DNA from 4 places in the Bermanella marisrubri genome. Region 2 is predicted to be linked to each of the others. Evidence: predicted binding sites of a transcription regulator. Region 2 holds the regulator's gene; each other region holds the start of a gene.
What was found. The regulator sigma-54, encoded in region 2, starts transcription at its own class of promoters, with help from an activator protein. The targets are predictions, from matches to a motif close to TGGCACNNNNNTTGCTNT.
Positions count from the first base shown of each region.

Region 1 (8,157 bases), 870 kb from region 2:
AGCGCGTAGTACGTGATGAGTTAATTTTTGAAAATAAAAATAATACTCATAGAATGGCTAGATTAAGGGTCTCTTTTAATTCTTCCATCACTACATAGCTGGTACTTTCTTGCACACCCGGAAGCGTTAAAAGTGTTTTACCTAAAAAAGTCCGATAGGCACCCATATCTGCAACGCGGGCTTTAATTAAATAATCGAAATTTCCAGACACTAAATAGCATTCTTGCACTTCTGCTAGTGCGATGGCTTTTTGTTTAAATTCTTCAAATACATCTTGGCTAGTTCGGCTCAAACGTATTTTCACAAAAACCAGTAGCTTATCCCCTACTTTTTCAGGATCAATTAAAGCTGTATAGCCTTCTATAACCCCTTCTCTTTCTAAGCGTTTTACTCGTTCAAAACAAGGTGTATTGGATAGTCCAACCCGACGCGCTAATTCGGCAAAACTAATTCGTCCATCAAGCTGTAACTCTTGCAGAATTTTCTTGTCGGTTTTGCTTAATTCGATGGTTTGCGCCATTCAGAATGATCTTCGCCAATTTATATATATAGAAGAAGATTAAACCAATATAAGCTTAAATCAATGGAAAATAAGAAAACAATTCTCCCGATCTGAAACTAGAATATTCACTATTGAAGAGGTCTTTTATAAGGCATATCAGAGGAGAATAAAAATGCTAATTGGTGTACCAAAAGAGATTAAAAACCACGAGTATCGTGTCGGTCTTACCCCTGCTGGTGTACGTGAATTGACAAGTGCAGGCCATGACGTAGTAGTTGAAACCAATGCCGGTCTGGCTATCGGTCTTGATAACGCTCAGTACGAGTCTGCCGGTGCAAAAATTTTAGATTCGGCTGAGGCGGTATTCGAGCAAGCAGATATGATCGTTAAAGTAAAAGAGCCGCAACCAAACGAATGCAAAATGCTGCGCGAAGGCCAGTTGCTTTTCACATACTTGCACCTAGCCGCAGACAAACCACAAACCGATCTGCTTATGGCGAGCGGTGCCACTTGTGTCGCTTACGAGACCGTAACCGATGCACATGGTGGCCTTCCATTATTAGCGCCAATGTCTGAAGTAGCTGGTCGTCTTGCTCCGCAAGAAGGTGCGGCGTGCTTGAAAAAAGCCAACGGTGGTAGCGGTGTGTTAATTGGTGGTGTACCTGGTGTGTCTCCAGCACAAGTCAGTGTAATCGGTGGTGGTGTTGTCGGTTTGAATGCAGCACGCATCGCATTGGGTATGGGTGCCAACGTAACGATTTTGGATCGTTCTCTTGCTCGTCTAAAAGAAATTGATGATATGTTTGGCGACAAGTTAAACACGCTGTTCAGTACCGAAGAAGCCATTCGTGAACAAATCAAAATCGCTGATATGGTCATCGGCGCCGTATTAATTCCGGGTGCAGCCGCACCGAAGCTCATCAGCAAAGATATGTTAAGTACCATGAAGCCAGGCTCTGTCTTAGTTGACGTAGCAATCGACCAAGGCGGTTGCTTCGAAACCAGCAAGCCAACTACACACCAAGAGCCAACTTATGAAATCGATGGTGTGATTCATTACTGTGTCGCGAATATGCCAGGCGCCGTTGCACGTACTTCAACTTTCGCACTAACCAATGCGACATTGCCGTATGTTGTACAGCTTGCTAACAAAGGTAAGGATGCATTGGCAGCGAACCCTCACTTGCTAGAAGGCCTAAACGTACACAAAGGTCAATTGACCTGTGAAGCGGTTGCAGAAGCGTTTAACTATGATTTCGTAACGCCTGCAAAAGCATTGGGCCTAAGTGGTAACGTACAAAAGATTGCGTAATAGGTTGTGAGAAGGTTTGGGTCGGTGCGACTAAAGTCTAACCGACCTTTCTCGGCATTGTGTTTATGATAAACCCTCATTGTGACCGTGAGGGTTCTGATAGATCGAACTCTCTTGAGTGCTTTCCAAAAATCCTGGGAGCGGATTTTTGGTCGTTCTTGCCGCCATTAGCGATAATGGCGGCCTTTTTATTTTCTGGCTGTCGCTTTTTTAATTCAATCGACGTTCTAGTTGGCGAAAGCTTAATGCTTCTAGTAAATGGGGTTTTTCAATGGCCGGACTGTGTTGTAGGTCGGCAATGGTCCGTGCTACTTTGATGATGCGATGATAGGCCCGAGCGCTTAAACCTAATTTTTCCATAGCGTTTTCTAAAAGCTGACTAAGCTCTTTACTCAATGGACAAAACTCTTGAATGGCTTTTTGTTCAAGCTTGGCGTTTACACAACCTTGCCGTTGGTATTGAATAGATCGTGCTGTCGTCACTCTTTCTTTCACCTGAGCACTACTTTCCGCTTCCGAATTATCACTTGATAATAATCCTTTCGGTAAAGCAGGCACTTCTAGCTGTAAATCAATGCGATCTAATAATGGGCCAGATACGGCACTTTGATAACGTTGCGCTTTGGCTTCGCTGCAATCTCCACAGCGCTTATTGGGGATATTTAAATAGCCACACGGACATGGGTTCATGGCAGCAATGAGTTGGAATTCTGCTGGGTAAGTAATTTGTGCGGCCGCACGACTGATACTCACATGACCCGTTTCTAAGGGTTCACGCATGACATCTAATACTTTGCGTGAATACTCAGGCACCTCGTCTAAAAACAAAATGCCTTTATGGGCCAAAGAGATTTCCCCAGGTTTGGGATGTGTGCCACCACCGACGAGCGCCACACCAGAACATGTATGGTGTGGCTGTCTAAACGGTCGTGTAGAAAAGTAAGGCCGTGTGGGTTGACGGCTAATGCTATAAAGTGATGCGACTTCGAGTGCTTCTTCCAGAGTAAGCGGTGGCAAAATACCGGGTAAACACTGTGCAAGCATACTCTTACCCGTTCCAGGTGGGCCGCTCATCAATAGGTTGTGACCTCCTGCTGCAGCAATCTCCAAAGCGTGTTTGGCCTGCTGTTGGCCTTTCACCTGTTTTAAGTCTGGTCCATGGTAGGGCTCGTTAACCAAGGGTCGATGTTCCACTCGTGCCAGCTTTCTGTTCCCTTGCAGCATTTCGCATACTTCTAATAAGTGCTCACTGACCAGTAGTTCACCAGGACACAGGCTGGCCTCTTCTGCATTGGCTTGTGGCAGGATAAGCTTTTTACCGGCTTTTCTTGCTGCAAGTGCTGCTGGAATAATGCCTTGCACAGGGCGTATGGCTGCCGTCAGTGCTAGCTCACCAATGCATTCGTAATCCGCTAAGCAACCTTCGGACAATTGTTCACTGGCGGTTAAAATACCAAGGGCAATGGCGAGATCGAAGCGCCCTCCTTCCTTGGGTAAATCTGCTGGGGCAAGATTGACGGTGATACGCATGGCAGGAAATTCAAAGCCCGCATTTAAAATAGCACTGCGCACACGGTCTTTACTTTCCTTTACTGCGGTTTCAGGTAAGCCGACGATAGAAAAACTGGGCAAGCCATTGCTTAAGTGTGTTTCTACTTGGACCAGTGGAGCGTCGATTCCGACTTTTGCGCGGGCATGTACAACAGCGAGAGACATAAGGGTAGCAGCCATCCATGGAGTATGTGACTGCTAGTGTACGAATATCAGCCCAAAGCATCATGAGCCAATGGTATGAAGCTCAATCAATTGAATTGCAATATGAGCTTTATTTTAGTTTTTCTTCCATTTCCGCAACTTGCTTTTCAAGGGCGTCGAGCTTTTCGCGTGTGCGCAGCAATACCGCTTGCTGTGCGTCAAATTCGTCGCGGCTGACCACATCCAACTTGTTTAGCTGACGTGCCAATAGCTGCTGAATATTGTTCTTGAGTTGCTCACTGCTCTCATTGGGTATGAGCTGGCTAATCTGCTGACTTAATTTATCGATGATGGCTTTGTTCATGAGGCGCCCCCTATATATTTACCACAAGCTTACCATAAATCGCATTGGGCAAAGACCGTCAGTTTTTGAGGGAGAACAATTTTTGTACGAGTAAAATGGCAGAACTGTAGCTATTTATGTGGGCAGGCGTCACGGATAACCTGCAGGTCATTGTTCTGTAGTTTGTGTTCATTAAGCTTGCTGACTCATCTATTCTCTATCAAATAAGCTCAATTAGATTTACACTAGCTGGGTGTCCTATGGGATAACCCGGCTTTTTTGTGTCTAAGGAGCAAGCATGAAACTGGTTACTGCTGTAATTAAGCCCTTTAAACTTGATGATGTTCGTGAAGCTTTATCAGAGATTGGCGTTCAAGGTATTACTGTAACAGAGGTGAAAGGTTTTGGTCGTCAGAAGGGCCATACTGAACTGTATCGCGGTGCAGAGTACGTGGTGGACTTCTTACCTAAAGTAAAATTGGAAATCGCCATCGACGAAGCCCAATTGGATAAGGTGATTGAAGCTATTACCGAAGCAGCGAACACAGGTAAAATTGGAGATGGTAAAATTTTCGTCACCAATTTAGAGCAGATTATTCGAATTCGTACTGGTGAGACGGGCGCAGACGCCGTTTAATCATTACGTTTCTACTCTATTATGGGGCGTTCTGCCCCATAATCTTCTCTTGATATTTCTTATCTTATTTTTCCTAACACTTTTTTCTAAACACTTAGCTATCTATTGTGCGTTAAAGGTGCAGAATTTATATCACTGTGGTTTTTTGCCCGTAAATAATCCTTCACGAAAAAAAACGACCCAATAGAGTGCAATTGTGGGTTGCGAGATGCGCGCAAACCCTCATAACTAAATAAAATCCATACTGGCATACTGGTTGCAAAAAGGAGGTAGCTGAAGAAAAGACAAAAGGAAAACACAATGATTAAAACCCTAAGTAAGGTCGCTGGTGTAGCGGCGCTCAGTCTCAGTGCTGCAATGGTGCAAGCGGCTGATACTATCAAGGTAGGTGTATTGCATTCACTGTCCGGCACTATGGCTATTTCTGAGACCACTCTTAAAGACACAGTCTTAATGATGATCGAAGAACAAAATAAGAAAGGTGGTTTACTGGGTAAAAAGTTGGAGCCGGTTGTGGTTGACCCTGCGTCGAACTGGCCCTTGTTTGCAGAAAAAGGTCGCGAGCTTTTAGAGAAAGAAAAAGTTGATGTGATTTTTGGTTGCTGGACGTCTGTTTCTCGTAAATCCGTTTTACCTGTGGTTGAAGAACTAAATGGACTGCTTTTTTACCCTGTACAGTATGAAGGCGAGGAATCTTCTAAAAACGTTTTCTACACAGGTGCTGCGCCAAACCAACAAGCTATTCCTGCAGTAGACTACTTAATGGATCAAGGTGTTAAGCGTTGGGTCTTAGCCGGTACTGACTACGTATATCCGCGCACAACCAATAAAATTTTAGAAAGCTATTTGAAAAGCAAAGGGGTTGATGCAAAAGACATCATGATCAATTACACGCCTTTTGGTCATAGCGATTGGCAAACTATTGTTTCTGATGTGAAAAAATTTGGCTCAGTAGGGAAGAAAACTGCGGTTGTTTCAACCATAAACGGTGACGCAAACGTGCCTTTCTATAAAGAGCTAGCGAACCAAGGTGTAAGCTCTGAAGATATTCCTGTTGTAGCTTTCTCTGTAGGTGAAGAAGAGCTTTCTGGTTTTGATACTGCGCCACTTGTTGGTCATTTGGCGGCATGGAACTACTTCATGAGTGCTGATGCAGATGTCAACTATGAGTTCATCGATAAGTGGGTTGAGTTCACTGGCGATGAGTCTCGTGTAACCAATGATCCAATGGAAGCGACTTACATTGGCTTTAATATGTGGGCAAAAGCGGTAGAAAAAGCGGGTACTACCGACGTCGATACTGTGCGCAGCAAAATGTATGGTCTAGAAGTACCTAACTTAACTGGCGGTACAGCTGTTATGAACGTTAACCATCACTTATCCAAGCCGGTTTTAATTGGTGAAATCCAAGATGATGGTCAGTTCGATATCGTATGGAAAACCGATGGCGAAGTACGTGGTGATGCCTGGACTGATTACCTACCAGAAAGTAAGAACCTTATTTCAGATTGGACTGCACCCATCAGCTGCGGTAACTACAATACTGAATCTAAGACTTGCGGTGGTTCTCAGGTAGCCGCTCAATAATTTCATGCTCCCAAGCCCTGCGCAAGCGGGGTTATCTCCTCCAGTAAGGACGTATGTACACACGGATGTGTATCCCTCAATAAAGTAGTATGAATTAAGGCGGCCCCATGAAAAACATCATAGCTTGCTTAGGGTTCTGGTGTGCTCTCTGTTTAGCCCAATTAACCCAAGCAAATGAAGCAACTTCAGTGCAGGCATTATTAAAAACGTTGCCAGAAGCTAGCTATCAAGAAAAAGAAAACCAGATCAATCAAATCGCGTCATTAAACGATGAACGCGTGCTCCCAATTTTACAGAACTTACTTGAAGGTGAGTTGTATTACCTGCGCGATTCCAAAGCCATTGTTTATAGCGAAAAACTGAGCGGAAGAACCTATAAGGCAACCGATGCGTTTACCAATGAAACTTTAGGTGAATTTAAACGCCGTGATGTTCGGAAAATCAAAATCAATAATAATCTACGTCGCGTATTAAATGGACATATTGCTGAACTACAAATTACATCGAAAAACCCAGATACTCGTCTTTCTGCAGCCAACGAAATGCTAAAGACTGGAGAGTTAGAAAACCTCTCACTTATTCAAAAAGCATTAGAAACAGAGAAAAATATAAACGTCTTGGATGCGTTGCAAACTGCTCAAGCGATTATTCTTTTAAATAGTAGTGATCAAGCACAGCGTTTGACCGCATTAAAAACACTGGATCGATCTTTATATCCAGAATCTCGTATTGCTCTCACGCAATTCTTAAATCGAATTGAGGCAAACCCCAAGCAATACACTGAAGCTGAAAAAGCTATGGCGCTTAAAAACCTCGATAGCATTGATCAATTAATGGAATTGAATAGCATTGCAGAAAATATCTATTTTGGCTTGGCTCTAGGTGCAGTTTTATTATTGGCCGCCATTGGTCTAGCGATTACTTTTGGCGTCATGGGTGTGATCAATATGGCTCATGGCGAAATGATCATGTTGGGAGCCTACACCACGTTTGTTATTCAGCAGTTAATGCCTAACAACATTGGTATGTCTTTGGTAGTTGCCATTCCGGCTGCGTTTTTAGTGTCCGGTCTTGTTGGTGTCATTATAGAGCGTACCGTGATCCGTCATTTGTACGGTCGTCCTTTGGAGACTCTGTTAGCAACATTCGGTATCAGTCTGGTATTGCAGCAAGCCGTACGCAGTATTTTTGGTCCCCTAAACCAAGATGTCATTACACCCGATTGGCTGGCGGGTACATTTATGGTAAACCCAGGTCTAGAGCTTACCTATAACCGTCTGTATATCATTATCTTTAGCCTAATGGTATTAGCTGGTCTTGCTCTTGTGCTTAAGAAAACGTTATTCGGCTTACAGATGCGTGCCGTGACCATGGACCGTCCTATGGCTAGTTCAATGGGGATTAAAACCGGTTGGGTTGATGCACTGACATTTGGTTTAGGTTCTGGTATTGCCGGTATCGCGGGTGTTGCTCTGAGTCAGTTAACCAATGTGGGTCCAAACCTCGGCCAAGCTTATATCATTGATAGCTTTATGGTGGTGGTCTTTGGTGGAGTTGGTAATTTATGGGGCACGCTGGTTGGCGCTATGTCTTTGGGCGTAGCCAACAAAATGTTTGAACCATTGGCCGGCGCCGTTTTAGCAAAAATCATTGTATTAGTAGCCATTATTCTCTTTATTCAAAAAAGACCACGAGGCTTATTTGCTCTCAAAGGTCGAGCGGTGGAGGGCTAACTTATGAATCCATCTACAACTTCAACTGAAAACAACAATCTGAAACTAGGACCAATTACTTCATTACTCGTAAACGATAAAGGTGGGCAGCGATTATTGCTGGCCATCTTGGCACTGATTGTAATTTTTCCGTTTTGTAATTTGGTGTTTGAGCCTGGTTCCGCTTTGCATGTATCCACTTATACATTAACGCTTACTGGTAAATACCTATGCTACGCCTTGCTAGCGTTGGCCGTAGATTTAATCTGGGGCTATTGCGGTATTTTGAGTTTAGGTCATGGTGCATTTTTCGCACTGGGTGGCTACGCCATGGGGATGTACCTCATGCGACAAATTGGAGATCGCGGC
Region 1 covers NZ_CP051183.1:3,477,587-3,485,743, reverse strand. The annotation lists gene HF888_RS16195 (Lrp/AsnC ligand binding domain-containing protein) at 47-520, opposite strand; gene ald (alanine dehydrogenase) at 675-1,814, shown strand; gene HF888_RS16185 (YifB family Mg chelatase-like AAA ATPase) at 2,025-3,530, opposite strand; gene HF888_RS16180 (accessory factor UbiK family protein) at 3,640-3,873, opposite strand; gene glnK (P-II family nitrogen regulator) at 4,151-4,489, shown strand; gene urtA (urea ABC transporter substrate-binding protein) at 4,790-6,076, shown strand; gene urtB (urea ABC transporter permease subunit UrtB) at 6,184-7,809, shown strand; gene urtC (urea ABC transporter permease subunit UrtC) at 7,813-8,157, shown strand, end outside.
Region 1: urtA (urea ABC transporter substrate-binding protein) is a predicted target of sigma-54. The motif match lies at 4,735-4,752, and genes of this name have one in related genera.

Region 2 (8,157 bases):
ACGCATGCATCTCACGCTTTACTTGGGATTTACTGGGTCCTAGATATTCTTCTTCGTTTTCGTAATCTTCAGTCATAATTCAATACTCTAGGGCACCTCTAATAAGTCAATTTGACTCTGCAAGACGCCTGTAGTGGTTTCATTCAAGGAAGGCTTCGCCGCGTAATGACGAGTCCTTTCCCAGAAGCCTGACACCGAAGGAAAGTGCTACAGGCCTTGCCCTTTGGGGCCTTTTTCGTGTTCCAATCTCTGTGTTGTGGCATTTCGATTTAACCCGTTAGACCTTCAATACCACGCCTTGATATTGAAACACGATCAAGGCCAGAGCTTAAAGTGACTTGTTAGAGGTGCCCTATAAATAAAATACAGTTGCTAAGCCTAAAAATGCCATAAAGCCAACCACATCGGTTACTGTGGTTAATATCACGCTACCAGCCAAGGCAGGGTCAATACCTAGTTTTTTGAGCAATAACGGGAGTAAGGCACCTGCTAACACCGCGATAATTAAGTTAATGACGATTGCAATGGCAATGATGAGCGAGATTTGTATATCCTGAAACCATATATAAGTCGCTAGAGCGATAATAACGGACCATAATAAACCGTTACTTAAGCCGACAATGAATTCGCGATTTACTAACCAGCCCATGTTACCGGAGTCTAGGTGACCAATTGCCTGGCCGCGAATGACGAGCGTCAATGTCTGACTGCCTGCAATACCACCCATACTAGCAACAATGGGCATGAGCACGGCTAATGCGACGACTTTATCCAATGTATCTTGGAACATACCAATCACGCCGCTGGCAACAAATGCAGTAATTAAATTAATGCCCAACCAAACGGCCCTGCGTCGGCTGGTTTTTAATGCCGGGGCAAACGTATCTTCATCTTCATCTAAACCGGCCATGCTTAAGAGGCTGTGGTCGGCTTCTTCACGTATTACATCAACCACGTCATCGATGGTGATTCGGCCCAAAAGTTTATGCGTGTGACTTTCAACCACTGGAGCAGAAATTAAATCGTGACGCTCAAACAGTTGTGCCACTTGTGTATCGGTAGTTTCAGGATCGATACTGACCACATCTGTACTCATCACCTCGCGCACGGTGGTATCGCCATCACTAACAAGAATCTTATTGATGGGAAGACTACCTATGAATTCATCACGGCGATTAACTACCAACAAGCTATCAGTCATATCAGGCAGACTGCGGTGGCGGCGTAGATAACGTAAGACTACTTCGATAGTAATGTCAGGACGCACCGTAATGGTGTCCGTATTCATCAAACCACCGGCAGTATCTTCTGGATAAGATAAGACCGCTTCTATTCGGTCGCGGTCTTGCTCATCCATGGTGGTGAGTACTTCCTGAGTCACTTTATCAGGAAGATTTTGTAGAACGTCAGCAACGTCATCCGTATCTAGATCAGAAATAGCATTGGCCATTTCTTGTACGGACATCTGGTTTAACAACCAGCTTTGTATTTCGTCACCTAGGTGTTGAAGTACGTCACCTTCGTTCTCTTCGTCGATCAATCCCCACAGCAGTTTACGCTCTTTTGGGGGGGAGGATTCAAGAAGGTGAGCAACATCGGCGGCTTGCAAATCACTGTTGAGGATACGGCGAACTTGAGCCAAAGCACCGCTTTCAAGTGCAGACTCAAGATGTTGTAATTTGCTGTTCTGATATTCGCCTCTGGCCATAGAACTCTATCCTTTCGAGAGGCGGGAATTGTACCGTTAATGTGACAATCTAGCTATGGCTAGTGTATGAAGCCCGACGTTACGAGACTATTCATCCTCGTCAAAACGGTTGTTGATAAGATCCGTTATGGCCTGCATTGCGGCTTTTTCGTCGTCTCCAGAAACATGCAACGTAACTTCACTGCCTTTACTCGCGGCTAGCATCATGACTGACATGATGCTTTTTGCATCCACCTCTTTTCCATTATAGCTGATCTTAATCTTGCTCGTATAAGTGCTACTGGTGGAAACAAGTTTCGCCGCGGCTCGGGCGTGGAGACCGAGCTTGTTAATAATCGTAATGGATTGCTCTAGCATGGGCTGCTGCACGTTTTTCTTTTAATAATTAATAACCATAGCGCAGCCCCAAGCGGTCTGTCTAGCAATGGTGGAAATTGGTTTTAATGGGGCTATTTATGGGTTTAATTCACGATGACGTAATTGAACATTTTGATAGCGCTTTTCATAGGCTTGGTAAAGACGCTCTGTCATGTATACGCTGCGATGTTGGCCCCCAGTGCAGCCGATACTGATGGTCATATATGTGCGGTTATTATTTTGAAACTCTGGTAACCATTTCTGTAGATAATCATCAATATCGCTATACATTTCATTCACAGAAGATTCATCGCTCAGAAAGTCAATGATGGCTTGATCTTGCCCAGTAAAGTGGCGTAACTGAGGGTCCCAGTAAGGATTGGGCAAGCAGCGTACATCAAACACCAAGTCACTGTCTTTTGGTATGCCATGCTTAAACCCAAAAGATTCAAATAGAATCGACATCTCGTTGCTATCTTTGTCCACCACGCGGTTTTTAATCATTGTGCGCAGTTGGTGCATGGATAAATGGGTGGTATCAATGGTGAGGTCTGCCATGTCGGCAATATGATGCAGTAGCTCTACCTCTTTATTTATTGCCTCAAATAAAGGTACATCGGCATCCGTTAGAGGGTGTTTGCGTCGTGTTGCGCTAAACCGAGTGAGCAGAGTGTCCACATGGGCATCTAGATAGATGATCTCCAAGATGCAATCGTTTGGCAGCTGGCTAACGATGTCGGCAAAATTACCTAATTCAGAGCGTATGTTGCGAGCATCAATACTGACGGCCATGCCCACAAGACCGGTGCCCTGCTGATTCGCTTGTTGCATTAAGGTAGGCAATAGCATGACTGGTAGATTGTCAATGCAGTAGAAGCCGAGATCTTCTAGCACATTCAACGCAGTGCTCTTGCCAGAACCGCTGCGTCCACTAATGATGACCAATTTCATGACAAACCTTAATCAGTATGTTTTGCGAACATTAAGAATCTATCAGTGTACCGCAATCTGGTAGAGTTCGCTGGTAGACCGTGCATCTCGCAACCGATTACGAAATGACGATTGGCTAAACTGCTCTGCTAGCATGCTTAGCGTTTTTAAATGCTGTTCATTGGCTTCTTCTGGCACCAATAAAACAAATACAATGTCTACAGGTTGGCGGTCAATGGAATCAAAATCGATAGGTGTTTCCAGCACGAACAAAGCGCCAATAGTTTCATGGCACTCTGCTAGACGTGAATGGGGAATGGCAATGCCTTCTCCAATGCCAGTACTGCCCAACTTCTCTCGTGCGATAAGACGCTCATAAATTTCACTAGGGTCTGCATCTTGGATGCTGTCCGCTAGGAATTGACTAATATGTTGCATCAATCGTTTTTTACTGGTGCAAGTGGCACCCCATTGGGTGCGCTCTGACGTTAGAATTTGAGCAATACTCGAAGACATATGGATTAAATTAGTGGCTATTTCCGTGACGGTGATTAACCATCTTCTCTTTATGTTTTATTAATTGACGGTCTAGTTTATCGGTTAGGCCATCAATGGCGGCATACATGTTTTCATTATCGGCATTGGCGTGTAATTCGGCGCCAGCCGCATGGACGGTCGCTTCGGCTTTTTGTACGAGCTTCTCAACGGTCAATGTTACTTGAACATTGGTGATATTATCAAAGTGTCTTTCCAGCTTCTCGACTTTTGAATGAACATAGTCGCGAAGGGCGTCAGTCACTTCTACATGGTGTCCGCTGATATTGATTTGCATATATGTAGCTCCTACTGTCGGCACCCAAAGGGTGCGTTAATGTGCTGGTAACCTAATCTTAGTATAGGCTACCGGCTAAAACCGGAGACGATTCAAGTCAATTTTTCGTTATACCAACCTCTTGCGTTCATTAGAGGGGGGTATATGCATGGCTTCTCTATATTTGGCCACAGTACGTCTTGCGACTTTGATGCCTTCTTCTTCGAGAACCGCAGCGATTTTACTATCGCTTAATGGCTTTTTAGCGGCTTCGCTGGCGATAAGTTTTTTAATCATTGCGCGGATAGCGGTAGATGAGCATTCGCCACCACTAGTAGTGCTCACATGGCTTGAGAAGAAGTACTTTAACTCATAGATACCTCGTGGTGTGTGCATATATTTTTGTGTGGTGACACGAGATATTGTGGATTCATGCATTTCAACCGCTTCTGCAATATCGTGCAATACAAGAGGTTTCATAGCTTCATCCCCTTCTTCTAAGAAGGCCTGTTGATATTCTACGATTTTGCTAGCAACTTTGAGTAGCGTCTCATTGCGGCTTTGAAGACTCTTTAAGAACCAACGAGCCTCCTGCAAGTGATCTTTGATAAAGTTGTTGTCGCTACTATTATCGGCGCGCTTGACCATGGATGCATAGTGGTCATTGATACGCAGTTTTGGCGCAATTTCGGGATTTAACTCCACGCGCCAATGGCCTTTTACCTGTCGAACAATGACGTCCGGGATGACATATTCACTGGTTTGCGGGGCAATTTGTGAGCCTGGTCGAGGGTTGAGTTCTTGAATACCTCGAATCACAATTTTGAGTTCGTCTTCTTTGACTTTGAGTTTACGCATCAATGCGCTGTAATCTTTACTGCCCAACAGGTCGATGTGATTATCGATAAGTTTCTGTGCAAGATCTAACCATGGGGTGTCTTTTGGTAATTGCTTCAGTTGCAAAGAGAGGCATTCTTGTAAATCTCGTGCGCAAACACCACTGGGCTCAAATTGTTGCAATAGGTGCAGAACTGCTTCAAGTTCATCCAGTTCGATCTCAAGTTCCGGATCAAAACTGGCGAGGATGTCTTCTAGGCTTACTTTTAAGTAACCGTCATCGTCAACCCCTTCAATAATGTTAACGGCTATCATGTGATCGTTGTCGGACATCGGGGTTAGGTTTAATTGCCACAGTAAGTGGTCTTGTAAATCATCTGTGCTGCCGTTGCGGCTGTCAAAATCGAAGTCATCGCCACCGCTGTAGGATTCGCTGCTGCTGGCTGGCGATGCTGAAGCTTGCCATGTGTCATCCCAATCGCTATCTGTGGGCAAGTCGTCGGGAATATTTTCGTTCCAGTCACTATCGGCAGTTGCATCGTCGCCAACGTTTTCCTGTGTTTGGTTTTCGCTGGCTTCGGTGTCTTTATTCTCTGATTGCGATTGTGTTGATTGGTCTTGGGGTGTTTCGCCTTCGTATTCCTCCTCAACGTCCAGTAATGGATTGGAATCCAACGCGTTTTGGATTTCCTGCTGGAGGTCGATGGTTGAAAGCTGAAGTAGTCTAATGGCCTGTTGCAGCTGGGGGGTCATCGTAAGATGTTGACCCATTTTTAATTGCAAGGACGCTTTCATAAATACTGCTTATTATTCCGTGGCAAAAACCAATTCATCTACTATTGAATATACATGAAGTTTGAACCAAGTCTAGACTTATTAGGACGAGGTTTAAACTCCGTAAAATACTCAGAGCTTAAAATCATCGCCCAAATAAATGTCTTTTACTTGCTGGTTTGCGAGTACTTGCTCAGCATTACCTTCGGCGATGATATGCCCATTACCTACGATATAAGCTTTTTCACAGATATCAAGAGTTTCTCTGACATTGTGGTCAGTGATCAGTACCCCTAACCCTCGCTCTTTTAACTGTTTTACGATGCTCTTTATATCGCCGACACTGATGGGATCTACCCCGGCGAAAGGCTCATCTAACAATATAAAAGAGGGTTCCGCAGCTAGGGCGCGCGCGATCTCTACACGACGTCGCTCACCGCCGGATAGAGCCATACCTAAGCTATCACGGATATGCTGAATATGAAATTCATCCAAAAGGCTTTCTAGTTTTTCTTGGCGCTGCTTATTATTTAAATCTTTGCGGGTTTCTAGAATTGCTAAAATATTATTGGCAACGGTTAGCTTGCGAAAGATAGAGGCTTCTTGCGGCAGATATCCGATTCCGCGTTGTGCGCGCCCATGCATAGGTAGATCAGTAATATCTTGGTCATCGATGACAATGCGTCCTTTGTCAGCGTTAACCAGATTTACAATCATATAAAAACAGGTCGTTTTACCGGCGCCATTTGGGCCCAGTAATCCAACAATTTGTCCACTTTCAATGGACATGGATACATCTTCCACCACTTGGCGTGGGCCGTAACTTTTGGCTAGATTTTGTGCTTTTAAAATCGCCATTTTATTCCTTAGTACTTTCGCTGGAATTCTTTTGTTGTTCTGGCTGAATCACCATGCGAATACGCTGATCTTCTTGTGGGCTTTCCGCCTTAACTTTTTGCTGATCAATCAGATAAACAATACGTTCACCACTGAATTCATTACCTTGTTTTTGTAAGCCAGCATTTTTTAACAACGTTAATTGTTTGCTTTTTGTTAGATAAATAATGGTCTCACCATAGGCTTTGGTTTTTTCTTGATCTTGATTTAACACTTGCTCATAGCGCGCGGGTTTGCCTTCCGCTACTACTTGCTTTAGACCCGTTTCATCACGAATGATGGTGACCTTATCGGCTTCAATTTTCAACGAACCCTGGTTTAAGCGCACATTGCCAGTGTAGATTAATTCCCCTTTTGGTTTGTCGAGAAAGGCCTTGTCGCTGGCGATACGGATTTCTTGTTGAGTGTCTTCGGGTAAGGCTTGAACAGCGGCCACCCAAAAACTTAAAACTAAAATCAAGGTATTACTGATGGGATGGATCATGTGAGCCTCTTACCTTGGATATAAACTGAACGGTTTCTTTTTTTAGATCTAGTGTCAGTCCTGTCGATTCGATCAGGGTGTTAGGGTTTTCGATAATAACGTCAGAATCAGTGTTAGCGATTTGTGTATTTAAGTCCATATTGAGTGTTGCGGTTTTCAGACTAAAGCGAGTCGATGCGTCAACTAAAGGTTTAATTGCAACGCGACCGGATAGGCTTAGGTAGCGCTGATTTGTTAATTTGCCAGTTTCAGCTGTCAATCGCCAAAGTTTTTTATCTGCTTGATGGAGTGTAATGTCCGGAGAAATAAACGCTACAATTTCGGCTTGAACATCGGTCGCAGGGAAGTGTTTGGCAGATTTTGCTTTCACGGTTTGTCGTAACTCGCCATTTTCCCCATAATTTTGCAGGTTTAGGTTCTCAACCATAAAATCAGGTTCTAGCTTGGCTTGTTCCTGATCGTGATATTCTTCCCCCTGACGGTCATTAAGAGCCATATAGGCCACGACCGTAAGGGCGATGAGAATAGTGGCAATATAACGCTTGCGCATTAAATAACCCCAGCTCTCAGTAAATCATGCATATTGATGACGCCTGCAACTTTACCGTTTTCAGTGGCAACTAAAGCATTGATTTTCTTCTCTTCCATAACCTGTAGAGCTTCGGCAGCCAAGCGTTCTGGATCAATGGTTGTTACGCCTGTTGTCATGACAGCTTGTACAGGGGTAGTGTGAAAATCAATGTCTTTATCTAATGTGCGACGTAAGTCACCGTCGGTAAAAATACCGCTAAGTTGTCCGTGTTCGTCAATAACGGTTGTCATACCAAGGCCTTTCTGCGTCATTTCGATCAGGGCATCTTTTACGAGGGTATCCGGTTTGACCTGCGGTATCTGACTACCACAGTGCATAATGGTTTTGACTTTCAGCAGCAATTTACGGCCTAAAGAACCACCTGGGTGGGAAAAGGCAAATTGTTCTGCGGTAAAACCACGTGCTTCTAACAAGGCGATAGCAAGCGCATCCCCCATGACGAGGGCCACGGTAGTGCTGGATGTCGGTGCCAAGTCTAGCGGGCAAGCTTCTTTTTCTACACCCACGTTGATGTGGCTATCAGCGCCTGTTGCAAGCGTGGAGGTGTCATTGCCCGTCATAGAAATTAAAGGCACGTTCAAGCGCTTCAACAGCGGAATCAGAGTAGTGACTTCACTGGATTCACCTGAATTAGAAAGCGCAATGACGACGTCTTGCTCGGTAATCATTCCCATGTCGCCGTGGGCGGCTTCACCAGGGTGAACAAAAAATGCAGGGCTACCTGTACTGGCCAGTGTGGCGGCGATTTTATTACCGATATGACCAGA
Region 2 covers NZ_CP051183.1:842,728-850,884, forward strand. The annotation lists gene yjgA (ribosome biogenesis factor YjgA) at 1-76, opposite strand, end outside; gene mgtE (magnesium transporter) at 353-1,708, opposite strand; gene HF888_RS03810 (HPr family phosphocarrier protein) at 1,796-2,065, opposite strand; gene rapZ (RNase adapter RapZ) at 2,162-3,016, opposite strand; gene ptsN (PTS IIA-like nitrogen regulatory protein PtsN) at 3,059-3,511, opposite strand; gene hpf (ribosome hibernation-promoting factor, HPF/YfiA family) at 3,522-3,827, opposite strand; gene HF888_RS03830 (RNA polymerase factor sigma-54) at 3,936-5,438, opposite strand; gene lptB (LPS export ABC transporter ATP-binding protein) at 5,550-6,275, opposite strand; gene lptA (lipopolysaccharide transport periplasmic protein LptA) at 6,277-6,798, opposite strand; gene lptC (LPS export ABC transporter periplasmic protein LptC) at 6,779-7,348, opposite strand; gene HF888_RS03850 (KpsF/GutQ family sugar-phosphate isomerase) at 7,348-8,157, opposite strand, start outside.

Region 3 (8,157 bases), 1.1 Mb from region 2:
TCCAAAAGACTTTTTTATCCAAAGCCATGTGGCGCCTATTTATAGTGATGGTAATACCGGTTTTACCTATACTGGCCAATTAACGACTGACGAAAGTAAAGGGGCTATTGAATATAGCAATGCACCGAGCTTATCGATCTTAGTAAGAGGCGCTAATAACCAAAGCTTACAGAATTATCTATCTCCTTTGAGCTCTGTGTTAGCACTAAGTGCAACGGCGAGCAGTCAGACTTTGGGAATCGATGGTTCCAACCTATCGATCAACACTTGGTTTAGCTCGGGTAGTTTCGATTTATTGCCTGGCTCAGCATCCATTCAATATGAATTCAGTGCTGCTGATGGCTTTAGTTTTGTGCGTGAACAGAATAGCCAAATAGCACCTTTTAACAATGATATAGAGCTGGTTGTTACTTCACTATCCGATGCACAAGGCATCAGTCTTGCGCAGGGTGAATATCGGTTGCCAGGTTCTGGTGGAGAGATACGCTTCGGTCGCTTCAATATCGATAATGCTTTTGGTGTTGAGACTCAGGCGATTGAGCAGCGTTTCTTTACAGAATATTTTGATGGTGGCCAATTCATTCTAAACGATTTGGACAATGCCACACCTTATGATTTAACAAACGTCATTAACCTATCTGTTACTGATGCGGGGGATGCAAGTAATCCTCTGACCCTGACAAGCAGTACGATCTCTTTTGTTGATGGCAATACTGGAGTTTTAAATAACGGCATTGCATTGGGCCAATGGTCCGCTACGAGCAACGGTGAATATGGGCGCTACCAATTGTTTTATGATGCGCCACTGTGGTTAAAACATAATTGGGATGAGTCAACGGATGGGTCCATTGAAGACCCATCCGCAGAGGTGAGCTTTGGTCAATATCGAGGTAATGACCGAGTGATTTATTGGAAAGAGATTAGCTACTAAGTTTCAAGCCGCTAGTCTTCGACCTCTTCAACTGTTGTGGATTCCATATCCAATTCTTTGATTTTACGCGTCAGAGTATTCCTTCCCCAACCCAATAAGATTGACGCGTCACGACGACGACCCGCAGTATGTTTTAGTGCGGTCTCAATCATAATGCGTTCGAATATGGGTACAGCATCATCGAGAATCGCTTTCTTACCCTGGGCCAATTGCTGGTCAGCCCAATTGCGAAGTGCTTGTTCCCAGTTATTGCTAGTGGTCATTTTTTCTTCGCTGTTCAACAACTCTGGCGGTAAGTCGTTGATGTGGACTTCTCGACCGGATGCCATGACCGTAATCCAGCGACAGGTGTTTTCTAACTGACGAACATTTCCCGGCCAAGGCAGTGTGCATAAGTATTCCTCTGTATCGGACTTTAATACCTTGGCTTCGACACCCAACTCATCAGCGGCACGATTGAGAAAATGATGTAACAAACGTGGGATGTCTTCGCGGCGTTCGGCCAATGCAGGAATATGAATACGAATGACATTGAGACGGTGGAATAAATCTTCACGGAAATTTCCAGCTTTTACTAAGCCTTCCAAGTCTTGGTGTGTTGCCGCAATGATGCGTACGTTAACTTTAACGGGTGTGCTACCACCTACACGATAAAACTCGCCATCCGCTAAAACACGCAATAAACGGGTTTGTGTATCCGCTGGCATATCACCAATTTCGTCTAAGAAGAGTGTTCCGCCATCAGCTTGTTCAAAGCGACCTTGACGCTGTCCGCCGGCACCTGTGAAAGAGCCTTTTTCGTGACCAAATAATTCTGATTCAATAAGATCCTTTGGGATAGCCGCCATATTCAAGGCAACAAAAGGGTATTCACGGCGCGGACTATGTTTGTGTAAGGCATGAGCAACAAGTTCTTTACCTGTGCCCGACTCACCGTTAATTAATACGGTGATATTGCTTTGGCTCAAACGACCAATGGCGCGAAACACTTCCTGCATCGCAGGTGCTTCACCAATTATCTCTGTATGTTTATAAGGTTCGGCTGGTTGCTGTGCGTGGACTGCAGCATGTTCTTGACGATGATTAATTGCGCGCTTAATGAGCGCTACCGCTTCGTCGACATCAAAGGGTTTGGGTAAATATTCGAATGCACCCTGTTGATAAGAATTGACTGCACTGTCTAAATCACTGTGTGCCGTCATGATGATCACTGGAATATCCGGCTGAATCTCATGAACTTGTTTAAGCAGCTCTAAGCCATCCATACCCGGCATACGGACGTCGCTGACGATGGCATCAGGGGTTTCACGATTTAAAGCATTGAGAACTTTCTCGCCACTTTCAAAAGAATGACTTTCGATATTCTCCTGTTCGAGTGCTTTTTCGAGCACCCAGCGAATCGAGCGATCATCATCAATAATCCAAACTTTATTCATAACGTTTCTCAAGCCTTAAGTGATTTTCATCGAGCCCGCTCATAGTCATTAAGTGAGAGCTCAAGTGGTAAATAAATTGAAAACTGAGTACGGCCCGGTTCAGACTCACACTCGATAATGCCTTGATGTTGGTTCACGATGCTCTGAGCAATCGATAAACCTAGACCTGTACCTTCAGCGCGGCCGCTGACCATAGGGAAAAACAAGCTTTCTCGTATGTCTTCGGGAATGCCTGGTCCGTTATCAACAATAGATATGTGAAGGACTAAGCGATGCTTGGTGTGGCCAATAGTAAATTGACGTACAGTCCGCGTGCGTAAAGTTATTTGTGGAGAGCCTTCCGCGGATACATGCTGTAGTAATGCTTGCATGGCATTGCGAGCGATGTTCAATACAACTTGGATAAGTTGTTCTTTGTCGGCTAAAAACTCTGGAATGCTCGGGTCATAGTCTCGTCGTAGCTTAACTTTGCCTTCAGATTCAACACTGATTAGGCTGTGTACGCGTTCTAAAACTTCGTGAATATTGGTGTCTTCTCGCTCCAACAGTTTGTTCGGGCCAAGCATTTTGTCCACTAAGTTACGCAAGCGATCTACTTCATCAATGATGATTTGTGTGAATTCTTGTAGCTCCGAATTATCCAACATGCGCTCTAACAATTGCGCGCTACCTCGAATGCCGCCCAAAGGGTTTTTGATTTCGTGGGCCATGCCTCTCACTAAAGCTTGTGTCGTTGCTTGAGCTGAAATTAATTCCTCTTCTTTGCTAATGCGTAAAAGGCGATCACGGGCATGCATTTCTATGACGAGGCAAAGAGAATTATCAAATTCAACGGGGGAAACACTATAGTCTAAGGTAATAATGGTTTGATTCTGTAAGCGAACATGAGCTTCGCGTTTGGTGAAAGACGTATCCTCAGCGATGCTTTGTTCTAACGTTGAAGAAGATTCTAAAGAATCTAAGAAGAAATGTTTTACAGGCAGGCCAACGCAACGGCGTCCGCTTACCTGAAGCAAGGCTTCCGCAGCTGGATTCAGGTAGGTGACACACAATTGATCATCCACCACTAAAATAGCGCTGTCTAAGTGATTAATGAGTTGCTTATAAAATACAAAATCGGCCATAAATACTCGTTTTCCTTGGCGCAGACGGCTTTGATGAATAGCCAATAGTCTCGCCCCCGCAAATGCTTATTCGATTTGGGGTGCGCATCAAAAACGGGCTGCTAAGCCTAGTCTGCAATTATCAAGCCAGTGTCTTAGATGCACTATTTTCGCGTGCAGGCCGTGAAAACAACGTATATTTTGGCATTATCTGGGTGCAAAACGGCACTACCAGTTCTATGGTAGCACCAAAATAGTGCGGAATGTCTTTATTGAGTGCGCGGCCGATTGAGAATCGAGGGGCGCTGAACATGTATGCGCCGCTTTGGACTGGAAATGAGGCGTGTGCCCTGATGTTTGATTTCTGCTTTCAATAGGTGCGAACCGCGTCTAAGGTTTTCTAGTTGAAACTGTAGACTCGCTTCGGTAGATACTGGTTGGCTATTGAGGTACAGCGTAACCTCGTGGCCAGGTCGCAGGTTAGGCTCCACATGGAGTTGGATTGCTACATTGCCTGCGGCGCCAGATGTGATCATTTCATCCTCTTTTGGCGTTATGATTTCCAAGCGTCGATAGTTAAACGACGTTTCTTGCTTGTTTGCATTCTCGTCGACCTTGTTTTCATTTCCTTTCTTGTTGGCTTTTTTGGGCGAGCTGAATTCCTGAAGTTGGGGTAGAGCAGCCTCTTGCGCTTGCTCAGGAGGCTTATCGCCATATACACGGACGCCTTCTTCATTTATCCACGTGTAGACTTGTGCTTGCACAGTAATGGTGCAAAGCGAAATAAGGAGTATTAATAATAGTTGTAAAGGCATAGTGTATTTACAGATTGAAAGCGGCTAATGGTGATACTGTAAACTAATTTGCATAGTTGTGCTGGAAGTAATCAACGATATTGGTGGGTGTGATTACTGGCTTGCTTTTCAAGAATAAAAAAAGGCCGCCGAAGCGACCTTTCTTTTGCTCAGTAATCTTAAAGAAAGATTATAGAGAGTAGTACATGTCGAACTCAGCTGGGTGAGTCGTGTGTTCTACACGATACACATCTTCCATCTTAAGTTCGATGTAAGCTTCGATCATGTCTTTAGTGAACACGCCACCTTCAACCAAGAAGTCCATGTCAGCTTCTAGAGCACCTAGAGCTTCACGTAGGCTACCAGCAACTTGTGGGATCTGAGCTGCTTCTTCAGCAGGTAGGTCGTACAAGTCTTTATCAGCTGCATCGCCAGGGTGGATCTTGTTCTTAACACCATCGATACCAGCCATTAGCATTGCAGCAAACGCTAGGTATGGGTTAGCAGTTGGATCAGGGAAACGAGCTTCAACACGCTTACCTTTTGGAGATGCAACGTATGGAATACGGATAGAAGCAGAACGGTTGCGTGCAGAGTACGCAAGCATTACAGGTGCTTCGAAACCAGGGATCAGACGCTTGTAAGAGTTAGTTGAAGGGTTAGTGAACGCATTCAACGCTTTAGCGTGCTTGATGATACCGCCGATGTAGTAAAGAGCCGTTTCGCTTAGACCAGAGTAGCTGTCACCAGCGAATTGGTTTTCACCGTCTTTCCAGAAAGATTGGTGAACGTGCATACCAGAACCGTTATCACCAACCACTGGCTTAGGCATGAAAGTCGCTGTTTTACCGTAAGCATGAGCAACGTTGTGAACAACGTACTTAAGCATTTGAACTTCGTCAGCTTTCTTAACTAGAGTGTTGAATTTAACACCGATTTCGTTTTGGTTAGCTGTAGCTACTTCGTGGTGATGTACTTCAACATCAAGACCGATAGCCATCATGGTGTTACACATAGCTGCACGCATGTCGTGAGAGCTATCAACAGGTGGTACTGGGAAGTAACCGCCTTTAACAGATGGACGGTGACCCATGTTGCCGCCTTCCATTACTGCCTCTGTGTTCCAAGCAGCTTCTTCAGAGTTGATTTTGTAGAAAGTGCCAGACATATCAGCACCCCAACGTACATCATCAAAGATGAAGAATTCTGGCTCTGGACCGAAGAACGCAGTATCACCAAGACCTGTCGATTGTAGGTACTCTTCTGCGCGTTTCGCTACAGAACGAGGATCACGCTCGTAACCTTGCATGGTAGAAGGCTCGATGATGTCACAACGTAGACACAAAGTAGCATCTTCAGTGAACGGATCTAGGAAAGGAGTGGTGTCGTCTGGCAAAAGAATCATGTCAGATTCGTTGATGCCTTTCCAACCAGAAATTGAAGAGCCATCGAACATTTGACCTACTTCAAAGAACTCCTCATCAACATCCTTAGCAGGAATGGTAACGTGCTGCTCTTTACCTTTGGTGTCGGTGAAGCGTAAATCAACCCACTTCACATCGTTGTCTTTAATCAGCTTCAGAGTGTTCTCTGACATGTTGCTCTCCAATTGTTGAAGACGTTTAAGCGTCGATAAGTTTTAGGTATCTCTTTATCTCAAGGCTGCACAAGCGGCTAACTTGGTAATTAGTCCTGTGGTGCACTGCCCCAACTTAAAGCAAGACCTATGCCACCATTAGAAATGGCTATAGCTGCCCAGTTTACGGGAGCACAGAGGTACAAAAACCTTAGTCCATGCACTCAGGTTGTGCAATTGCCTGTAATGCGCACCATAAAAGTGCATGCATCTATATTTTTATGCACTGCACGCATGATTGGCATTAAAAGCCCGCACATTATAGGTTCATTGGCACGGGTCAAGTAAGGGGGAAGTGCGCTTTCTCGGGACATTTTTTACTTGCGGGCCGGCATCAGTCCAAAAAAGCCAGTTTAAACAAACGGTCGAATAAAAAATAATCAGATAAATATGGAGATTTCATAGCCTAGACCCCTTTAGGTGGCTATAATCGCGCCCAAATTTCAAACCACGTTGAATGAAGTAAATGATTGAGAACTTAAGAAACATCGCCATCATCGCCCACGTTGACCATGGTAAAACCACTTTGGTTGATAAATTGCTTGAGCAATCGGGCACCCTAGATCGTAAAGAGCAGGGTGGCGAGCGCATGATGGACAGTAATGATCAAGAGAAAGAACGTGGTATTACCATCCTTTCTAAGAATACCGCTATTAAATGGGGCGAATACCGCGTAAACATCGTGGACACGCCTGGGCACGCCGACTTCGGTGGTGAGGTTGAGCGTGTAATGTCTATGGTGGACTCTGTGCTTCTTATCGTTGACGCACAAGACGGTCCAATGCCTCAAACTCGATTTGTTACACAAAAAGCGTTCGATCGTGGTTTGCGTCCTATCGTTGTTATTAACAAGATCGACCGACCAGGTGCGCGCCCTGATTGGGTAATGGATGAAGTCTTTGACCTATTTGATCGTCTAGGTGCGACGGAAGAGCAGTTAGATTTCCCTGTAGTTTACGCATCGGCCTTAAACGGCATTGCAGGTAATGATCCTGATGAAATGGGTGAGGATATGGGTGCGTTGTTCGATGCGATTATTGAGCATGTGCCAGCGCCAGATGTTGATCCAGAGGGTGACTTCCAAATGCAGGTTTCATCTTTGGATTATGACCCATACCAAGGTGTTATCGGGATTGGTCGTATTACCCGCGGTACCCTTAAAACGAATCAGCCTGTTGCTGTAATTGACCGTGATGGTAAGAAGCGTAACGGTCGTGTGTTGGAAGTAAAAGGTTATCATGGCTTGAACCGCGTGGTTGTAGATCAAGCCACTGCTGGTGATATTGTTTGTATTACAGGTTTAGAGACGCTAAATATCTCGGATACATTGTGTGATCCTAACAACGTTGAAGCACTTCCTAAGTTGAGCGTAGATGAACCGACCGTAAGCATGACTTTCCAAGTAAACGATTCACCGTTTGCTGGTAAAGAAGGTAAATACGTTACCAGCCGTAATATTGCTGAGCGTTTAGAAAAAGAATTAATCACCAACGTTGCATTGCGTGTCGAGCCAGGTGAAAGCCCAGAGAAGTTCAAAGTGTCTGGTCGTGGTGAGCTTCACTTGTCCGTTTTGATTGAAAACATGCGTCGTGAAGGCTTTGAGTTGGCTGTCGGTCGTCCAGAAGTTGTGCAGAAAGAAATCGATGGTGTTATTCAAGAGCCATATGAGCAAGTGGTGATCGATGTTGAAGAAGAGCATCAAGGTTCAATCATGTCTGCCATGGGTGACCGTCGCGCGGAAATGTCGAATATGGTTCCAGATGGCAAAGGCCGAGTGCGTTTGGAATTCATGATGCCAGCCCGTGGTTTAATTGGTTTCCGTAACGAATTCATGACCATGACATCAGGTAGCGGTATTCTGACTAACGTGTTCGATCACTATGGTCCAGTTAAAGATACCGAAGTGGTATCGCGCCACAATGGTGTATTGGTCTCCATGGTGGCAGGTAAAGTATTAGGCTACGCCCTATTTACTCTTCAAGAGCGTGGCCGTCTATTCGTAGAGCCAAGCCAAGAAGTTTACGAGGGTCAGATTGTTGGTTTACATAGCCGTGATAACGACCTTGTTGTTAATCCAACAAAAGCCAAGCAGTTAACCAACGTGCGTGCTTCAGGTACTGACGAAGCCATTAACTTAACGCCACCAGTGAAGCATACGCTAGAGCAAGCTTTAGACTTTATCGAAGATGATGAGCTAGTGGAAATTACGCCAGAAAGCATTCGCTTGCGTAAGAAGTTGTTGACTGAGACTGAGCGT
Region 3 covers NZ_CP051183.1:3,287,436-3,295,592, reverse strand. The annotation lists gene HF888_RS15350 (CCXG family PEP-CTERM protein) at 1-931, shown strand, start outside; gene glnG (nitrogen regulation protein NR(I)) at 943-2,367, opposite strand; gene glnL (nitrogen regulation protein NR(II)) at 2,394-3,491, opposite strand; gene HF888_RS15335 (DUF4124 domain-containing protein) at 3,740-4,285, opposite strand; gene glnA (glutamate--ammonia ligase) at 4,455-5,861, opposite strand; gene typA (translational GTPase TypA) at 6,367-8,157, shown strand, end outside.
Region 3: glnL (nitrogen regulation protein NR(II)) is a predicted target of sigma-54. The motif match lies at 3,603-3,620, and genes of this name have one in related genera.

Region 4 (8,157 bases), 1.6 Mb from region 2:
ATCCATGAATACATGCCATTTCTATCTAAGCAATTATCGGACGCCATGGTTTTCGACAATGCGTACACGCCATTTGCGAGAACTTATCCTGCTTGGATGTCCATTATAACAGGAAGACACCCTGCCAATAATGGCGCTCGCTTTAACTTACAACCCGAAGATATGCTTGCAAAAGACAACCTGTATCTTCCAAAGGTCTTACAAGAACACGGATATACCACCATCTATGCTGCCGATGAACGCCGCTTCAGCAACCTTGGTTCGACTCAAGGATTTCAACATGTAATTGGGCCAAGAACAGGGGTAAGCGACTTTGTCTTGGGCGACTATGCAGACTTTCCTACTACCAATCTTTTATTATTGACGCCAGTTGGTAAATGGTTATTGCCCGAACTTTATGGAAACCGAGCGGCCGACCACTTGTATCGCCCAGAGCATTTCTCGAATTTGCTCACAAACGAATTAGATCATGTGATACATGATGATCCTATTTTACTGGCCACGCATTTTTGCCTGCCCCATTGGCCTTATACATTTGTCAATAGTCATCCAGTTGAAACTTATGAACAACAACCACTCTATCCATCAAATCTGCAAGCTGTCGACAATCAAATTCAAGACTTAATGCTATATCTGGAAGAACGAGGTATTTTGAAAAATAGCATTCTGGTTTTTCTCAGTGATCATGGCGAAAGCTGGGGGCATTTTGAAACAACATTTAAAGACAAGCACGGCATACCTTACGAATCATCTGATTATGGTCATGGCATGAATATACTAAGCCCGGCAAGCCACCAAATTTTGTTGGCGTTTAAGGGGATCGCAATTGACCCACAGCAAATGATCAGACCTACCTCGCTGACGGACGTTGCCCCGTCCCTGTTGTCAGGGCTAAACCTATCTAGCTCGTACGACAGCCAGAAAATGGATGGTAGAGATTTGACCGCTCCTGCAAACCAATCTTCGGAGCTTGCTTTTGAATCTGGCGTCATTCTCTCTGCGGCGAATACAGACAGCCCAGACCCAAGAGCTGTGGCTCGAGAGGGGGCGCATCGCTTCAAAGTCGATGGCAACGGCTATTTGCGCCTAAAGCACACGATGATCCCAAGCATGATCCAAAACAAGCAAGTTGGACTTCGCGTAGACAACAAAGGGCTATTTTTAGTCCATCACAATCAAAAACCACAGCTCATGCACATCGATTACGCAAATAACCATTATCAATGGATTAATCCCAGAGAAACCCATCATGTTGAAGAGACTCTAACAACTCGATTTTGCGCGCTTTACCACAACACCGCCGCAGTAGGTATGCCGCAGCTATGTCAATAACTGACAAAAAATGTCACCCCAGATAAAACCATTGTGAGTGTTTTTTGTACGATTGTGAGAAAACTCACACAAAACATCTACTTATGTCAAAAAATCAGGCAAAAGACGTCTTTATTTTGTCATTTAAATCATGAATACTACCCATCAGTGATTGGCACATGGTATGCAGTAATCAAAGCGATTACGCCGCCTAGGTGGCAAGCATCCAATTAATATGGTTCAGCTTTTAGCGTTGGATTAGATTAATCAAAACCAAAAATGGGACATCAAGAGCCCAGTCAACTCAAACTTAAAAAGTGGAGCGGTCTACTATGAAAGGTCAAAAGGGTTTTACTCTGATTGAATTAATGATTGTTATTGCAATCATCGGCATCTTGGCATCTGTTGCGATTCCTCAGTACCAAGATTACACATTACGTACTGACGCAACTAACTCTTTGAACGCGGTTCGCCCAGTTCAGCTAGCGGTTAGTGAATATGCGGCTCGCTACAGTGCTCTACCAGGCACAACCAGTGCCTTAGCAGACTATACTGGCATCTCAACCACGGCAACTGATCACGCTGCAGGCAAGGTATCTCAAATTTCCATTAGCGCCAATGGCGTGTTAGAGGTTCAATTTGACACAACGTCTAACAACCCAGATGTTCCTGCTGGCCTATCTGGTACGACTTATCGTTTGACACCAACTATCAGCTCTACTGGTGTAGTAACCTGGGCGAGCTCTGCTGCGGGTTCAAGTCCTATCCCAGCAAAATACCTACCAAAGCTTAAGTAAATCACTCAGTTGCTTGAATAAACCCGCTTCGGCGGGTTTTTTTATGTCTATGGATCACGCTTTTGACCCACCTGACACTGTTCTCTTTAGGTAAATTCGGTATGATTAGCTCAACTTAAGAATAAGAATTGCGTTTATATGTCTATAGTTACAGGTATCGCCCGCCAGTTTGTCGAGCAAGGGCTTGTTAACGAACAAAAAGCCTCAGAAATCAGCAAAGATGCTCAGAAAGAAGGACAATCATTTATTGTTCAAAGCCTTCTGTCCAATGCTTGTACATCAAAAGATGTTGCCTTGTTGGTCAGCAATGAGTTTGGCTTGCCGTATCTTGATCTATCAGCCATGGATCCTGAGCATTTTGCGGCAGACTTGATCACTGAGGACCTGTTGGAGAAACATCGTTCACTTCCGCTTTTTAAACGCGGTAACCGTCTGCACATTGCTCAAGCAGACCCCTCTGATATCGCTGCATTGGACGACATAAAGTTCGCGACAGGCATGACAGTTGACGCAGTAGTAGTGGAATACGACAAGCTCAATGTCATTTTAGAAAAACTGCTCGCAGGCAACAGCACGTTTGATGATCTAGGGGATGACTTAGATCTCGAAGAAGATCCTGCCGAAGACAAACCCCAAGAAGAAGATAATACTGGTGATGACGCCCCTATCGTGCGCTTTGTAAACAAAATGTTGCTAGATGCGATAAAGATGGGCAGCTCCGATTTGCATTTTGAACCCTATGAAAAACGCTATCGCGTGCGTTTCCGAACTGACGGTGTCCTTCATGAGGTTGCATCTCCACCAATAAATTTATCTGGAAAAATCGCTGCCCGTCTCAAAGTTATGTCACGTATGGATATTTCAGAGCGTCGCGTGCCGCAAGATGGCCGAATCAAGATGAAAATTTCCAAATCTAAGGCGATTGATTTTCGGGTAAATACTCTGCCAACACTGTGGGGGGAAAAAATTGTATTACGAATTCTAGACCCTTCAAGTGCACAAATGGGCATCGATGCACTGGGTTACGAGCCTGAGCAAAAACAACTATACATGGAAGCTCTAGCACAACCACAAGGGATGATTTTGGTCACAGGACCGACTGGATCGGGTAAAACTGTATCTCTTTACACAGGCCTAAACATCCTGAACAAAGAGGGCACAAATATATCCACCGCAGAGGACCCGGTAGAAATCAACCTGGAAGGTATTAACCAAGTCAACGTAAATACCAAAGTCGGTCTCGACTTTGCCGAAGCACTTCGCTCCTTCTTACGCCAAGACCCGGATATCGTCATGGTGGGTGAGATTCGAGACTTGGATACGGCGGGTATTGCCATTAAAGCTGCACAAACTGGTCACTTGGTTTTATCAACACTGCATACCAATAGCGCGCCAGAAACCCTGACTCGTTTGATGAATATGGGAGTACCTGCGTTCAATATCGCGACTTCAGTCAGCTTGATCATAGCCCAGCGCCTCGGTCGGCGCTTATGTAGCCAATGTAAAGAACCAGCCGATATCCCAAAAGATGTATTATTAAAGGCTGGAATGACCGAAGAGATGCTAGCGGAAGCCGAGATCTACAAGCCTGTAGGTTGCGATGCTTGTTCCGGCGGCTATAAAGGTCGAGTCGGTATTTATGAAGTGGTTAAAATAACCGATGCCATGTCCCGTATTATAATGGAAGGTGGTAATGCGATGCAGATAGCCGATGTTGCACGAAAAGAAGGCTTTGCAAACCTGAGAAATTCCGCTTTAAAGAAGGTTTGCCAAGGTGTTACCAGCTTAGAAGAAGCCAACCGCGTGACCGCTGAATAAAGGTAAACATTTATGGCAAAAACAAAAACCGTGACGTTTCAGTGGGAAGGCCTGAACAAACGAGGCCAGAAAGTTGATGGGGAAATGCTCGGCGACAATCCTGCGCTCGTAAAAGCCCAATTACGAAAACAAGGTATTAACCCCAAAAAAGTACGTCGCAAACAAGAAGGTTTGTTTGGTATTGGCGGTGGCCAAGGTAAAGGCAAAGTAAAACCCGCAGATGTCACATTATTTATGCGTCAATTAGCCACAATGGCAAAGTCTGGTGTGCCGCTTATGCAAGGCTTAGAAATCGTGGCCGATGGTTTAGAAAACCCCGCAATGCAAAAAGTCGTACTCAGTGTTAAAGATGAGGTGTCGGCTGGTAATGACTTCGCCTCTTGCTTAAAAAAACACCCACAACACTTTGACTCCCTTACATGCGCATTAATTGAATCCGGAGAGCAGTCAGGTGCACTAGAGCAGATGCTTGATAGAGTGGCTTTATACAAAGAAAAATCAGAGGCTCTCAAACAAAAAGTATCTAAAGCACTAAAATATCCAATTGTCACACTGATTATCGCAGCGATCGTAACCGTAATCCTGCTTGTAAAGGTTGTTCCGACATTTGAAAGCATGTTTTCTAGTCTAGGGGGAGACTTACCTGCGCCCACTCAAATGGTCGTCAATATATCCGAATGGATGCAAGCCAATTACTTGATTTTGCTCGGTGCAATTATTACCTTTGTATTTGGAACAAAAGAAGCGATCAAGCGCAGCCCCAAACTTCAAGAGCAAAAAGACAGACTCATACTTAAAATGCCGGTTATTGGCGAAATCTTAAAGAAAAGTGCCGTTGCCCGTTTTGGGCGAGTATTATCCACCACATTCGCTGCGGGGGTCCCACTTGTTGATGCACTCGAGAGCGTCGCCGAAGCATCTGGTAACGTAGTCTATCGAGATGCAATATTGCGGATACGTGATGACGTATCAACGGGCACGCAAATGAATGCGTCTATTCGCGCGACAGGGGTGTTCCCAAATATGGTAGCGCAGATGGTAGCGATTGGTGAAGAATCCGGTGCACTAGATGCCATGTTAGAGAAAGTAGCAAGCTACTATGAAGAGGAAGTGGACAATCTAGTAGATGGCTTAACAGCTATGATAGAACCTATCGTAATGGCCTTCTTAGGGGTGGTTGTTGGTGGCCTATTGATTGCCATGTACCTACCAATCTTTTCTATGGGCAATGCGATGTAGCCTGTTATCTGAAATCACTTCGAGATTTAGTAAGATATATGTTTGATTTCCTATTCCAAGATACCCTAGGTTTCTACCTAGGTGTATTTTTTGTCAGCCTATGTGTAGGCAGTTTTCTCAACGTCGTTATTTACCGTTTACCGGTAATGATGAAGTCTCAATTACAATTGGAGCATGATGAATTAATTGGCAAAGAGGTGAATCAACCCGAGCCTTTTAATCTAATGGTTCCATCTTCTACTTGCCCTAAATGCAATTCTAAAATCAAACCTTGGCAAAACATTCCAGTACTCAGCTATCTGTGGTTGAAAGGGAAATGCGCGAATTGCAAAACATCTATAAGCGTACGCTATCCGATTATCGAATTAATCACTGGGTTCATTCCATTAGGCATTGCCATACTATTGGGTCCTACATTAGAGGCCTATGCGCTCATATTAATGAGTTACTTTTTCATCGCCTTAACCATGATTGATTTGGATGAATTTTTATTACCCGATCAACTTACCTTACCTTTGATTTGGATTGGGTTATTGTTTAATTTACATGGCGCTATTGTGCCGCTGGAAGATGCAGTATTAGGTGCTGTATTTGGCTACATGTCACTGTGGAGTATTTTCTGGTTATTCAAATTGGCCACTGGCAAAGAGGGTATGGGCTACGGTGACTTTAAATTACTCGCCGCTATTGGCGCATTTATAGGATGGCAGCTATTACCTGTGGTGGTTCTACTTTCTAGTTTTGTTGGTGCGATTGTTGGTATCAGTATGATGATTGTACTAGGTAGAGATAAAAATATTCCTATTCCATTTGGACCTTACTTAGCAGCTGCTGGTTTACTAGCGGCACTTTGGGGTGAAGAAATATTAAATCATTATTTACGTTTCGCTGGACTCTAATATGTCGAGCTTTGTTGTTGGTGTGACTGGCGGTATTGGCAGTGGTAAAAGCGCTGCCACAGCACACTTTGAAACTCTAGGAATTTCCGTCGTAGACGCAGACATAGTATCAAGACAAGTCGTCGCTAAAGGGACCCATGCACTTGAAACAATCGTCGAACATTTTGGTGAACATGTTATTTTAGATACGGGTGAGTTAAACCGCGCAGCTTTAAGAAAAATTGTTTTTGAGTCACCTGATGAACGCATTTGGCTAGAGCACTTAACTCATCCTCTTATTCGAGAAGCAATAATTACTGCTTTAACCAGTGCTGATAGTCCCTATGCGATTCTTGCATCACCGCTATTATTTGAATCTGATCAATATAAAATGGTCAATCGGACTTTGGTGATTGATGTACCTGAAGCGCTCCAACTAAAGCGAACTTGCAAGCGAGATGACAACTCTGAGCAACAGGTACGCGCCATAATGGCTGTACAGATGAGTAGACAAGACCGTGTGTCCAAGGCAGATGATGTTATTCAAAATGATCAAGATTTGGCTTATCTACATTCTCAGGTAGAATTACTACACACGCAGTATTTAGCATTAGCTAAGCAAAGTTGAGAAATCCACTATGAAAGTAAAGTGTCCGACCTGCAATAAACAGGTGGAATGGATTCAGAAGGAAAAACATCGTCCTTTTTGCAGTGAAAGATGCCGCATGATAGATCTCGGTGCTTGGTCTGCAGAGGAGCATGCTATTCCTGGTAAGTCTGTTGAAGAGGAAATGATGAGTGAAGAACTCAAACAAATTAATCCCCACTCTCTGCATTAGTAGAAACCACTTTCACGAGTAGTTAACTAGATGCGTTAGAAAGCTCTAAATAGTCTTCTAGCGCATCAAGTATAGCTCGGTTGGCTTCTGGAAAGTCACGCTCGCGTATTGCTTTACATGACACCCATTCAACCTCTTGTCCTTCAGCACCATGAGGTTCACCGCTAAAATCATTAACGATATAAACATCCAGTTCAATACATTTATCAGAATAGTCGTGCTGCAATAAAATGAGCGGCTCAGTGCTAGCAACATGAATACCAAGCTCCTCATCCAACTCCCTAATCAAAGCAGCTTGTGCTGATTCTTGTGTTTCTCGCTTACCCCCGGGGAACTCCCAGAGCCCGCCCTGATGTGCATTCGCTTTTCGCCTTGCTAGAAAAACTTTCTCCTTGCAAGGAGATAATATTACAGCAGCAACAACTTGAATCCGCTTCATAAAGTTTTCCTTTTATGTACGATATTCAGCGTTGATCGTGACGTAGCCATGGGAAAGATCCGTCGTCCAAACCGTCTCCGATTCTTTACCACGCCCTAAGTGAATTCGAATCTGAATTTCATCTTGTGCCATGACTTTCGAACCTGCCTCTTCTGTATATGAAGCAGCACGACCTCCTTTTTCAACAATGCAAACATCATCTAAATAGATTTCAATATGATGCAGATCTAGATCATCAATTCCAGCACGGCCAACTGCCGCTAGAATTCGGCCCCAATTCGCGTCACTTGCAAACAATGCAGTTTTAACTAACGGACTATGTGCAACCGTATAGGCAACATCCAACGCTTCCCGCTGAGTTTTTGCGGCTTCCACTTGTATCGTAACAAACTTAGTGGCGCCTTCACCGTCACGTACAATCGCTTGGGCCAAAAACTGGAAGGCTTCTAATAGAACCGACTTTAACTCACTATAGCCTTCACTTTTTTCAGACTCAATCGGCTTGTTTTGGGCTTCACAAGTCGCCATCAAGATACAAGAATCATTGGTGGATGTATCCCCATCTACCGTAATACGATTGAAAGACTGCTCTCCCAGCTCTGAGCAAAGCTGTTCTATTATCTCCTGTGAAACAGTTGCATCCGTAGCGATAAAACCAAGCATAGTTGCCATATTAGGCTTGATCATGCCTGATCCTTTTGAGATACCAGAAACCGTGATGGTTTCCCCTTGAATCTCCACCTGCTTACTAAAGCCTTTTGGTTGTATATCCGTTGTCATGATCCCACGGCTGGCATCAAACCAAATAGACTCGCTGAAATTCAAGTTACTTTTGA
Region 4 covers NZ_CP051183.1:2,788,913-2,797,069, forward strand. The annotation lists gene HF888_RS12990 (sulfatase-like hydrolase/transferase) at 1-1,332, shown strand, start outside; gene HF888_RS16675 (pilin) at 1,644-2,108, shown strand; gene pilB (type IV-A pilus assembly ATPase PilB) at 2,247-3,926, shown strand; gene HF888_RS13005 (type II secretion system F family protein) at 3,939-5,165, shown strand; gene HF888_RS13010 (prepilin peptidase) at 5,204-6,064, shown strand; gene coaE (dephospho-CoA kinase) at 6,066-6,671, shown strand; gene yacG (DNA gyrase inhibitor YacG) at 6,682-6,882, shown strand; gene mutT (8-oxo-dGTP diphosphatase MutT) at 6,905-7,321, opposite strand; gene argJ (bifunctional glutamate N-acetyltransferase/amino-acid acetyltransferase ArgJ) at 7,334-8,157, opposite strand, start outside.
Region 4: HF888_RS16675 (pilin) is a predicted target of sigma-54. The motif match lies at 1,485-1,502, and genes of this name have one in related genera.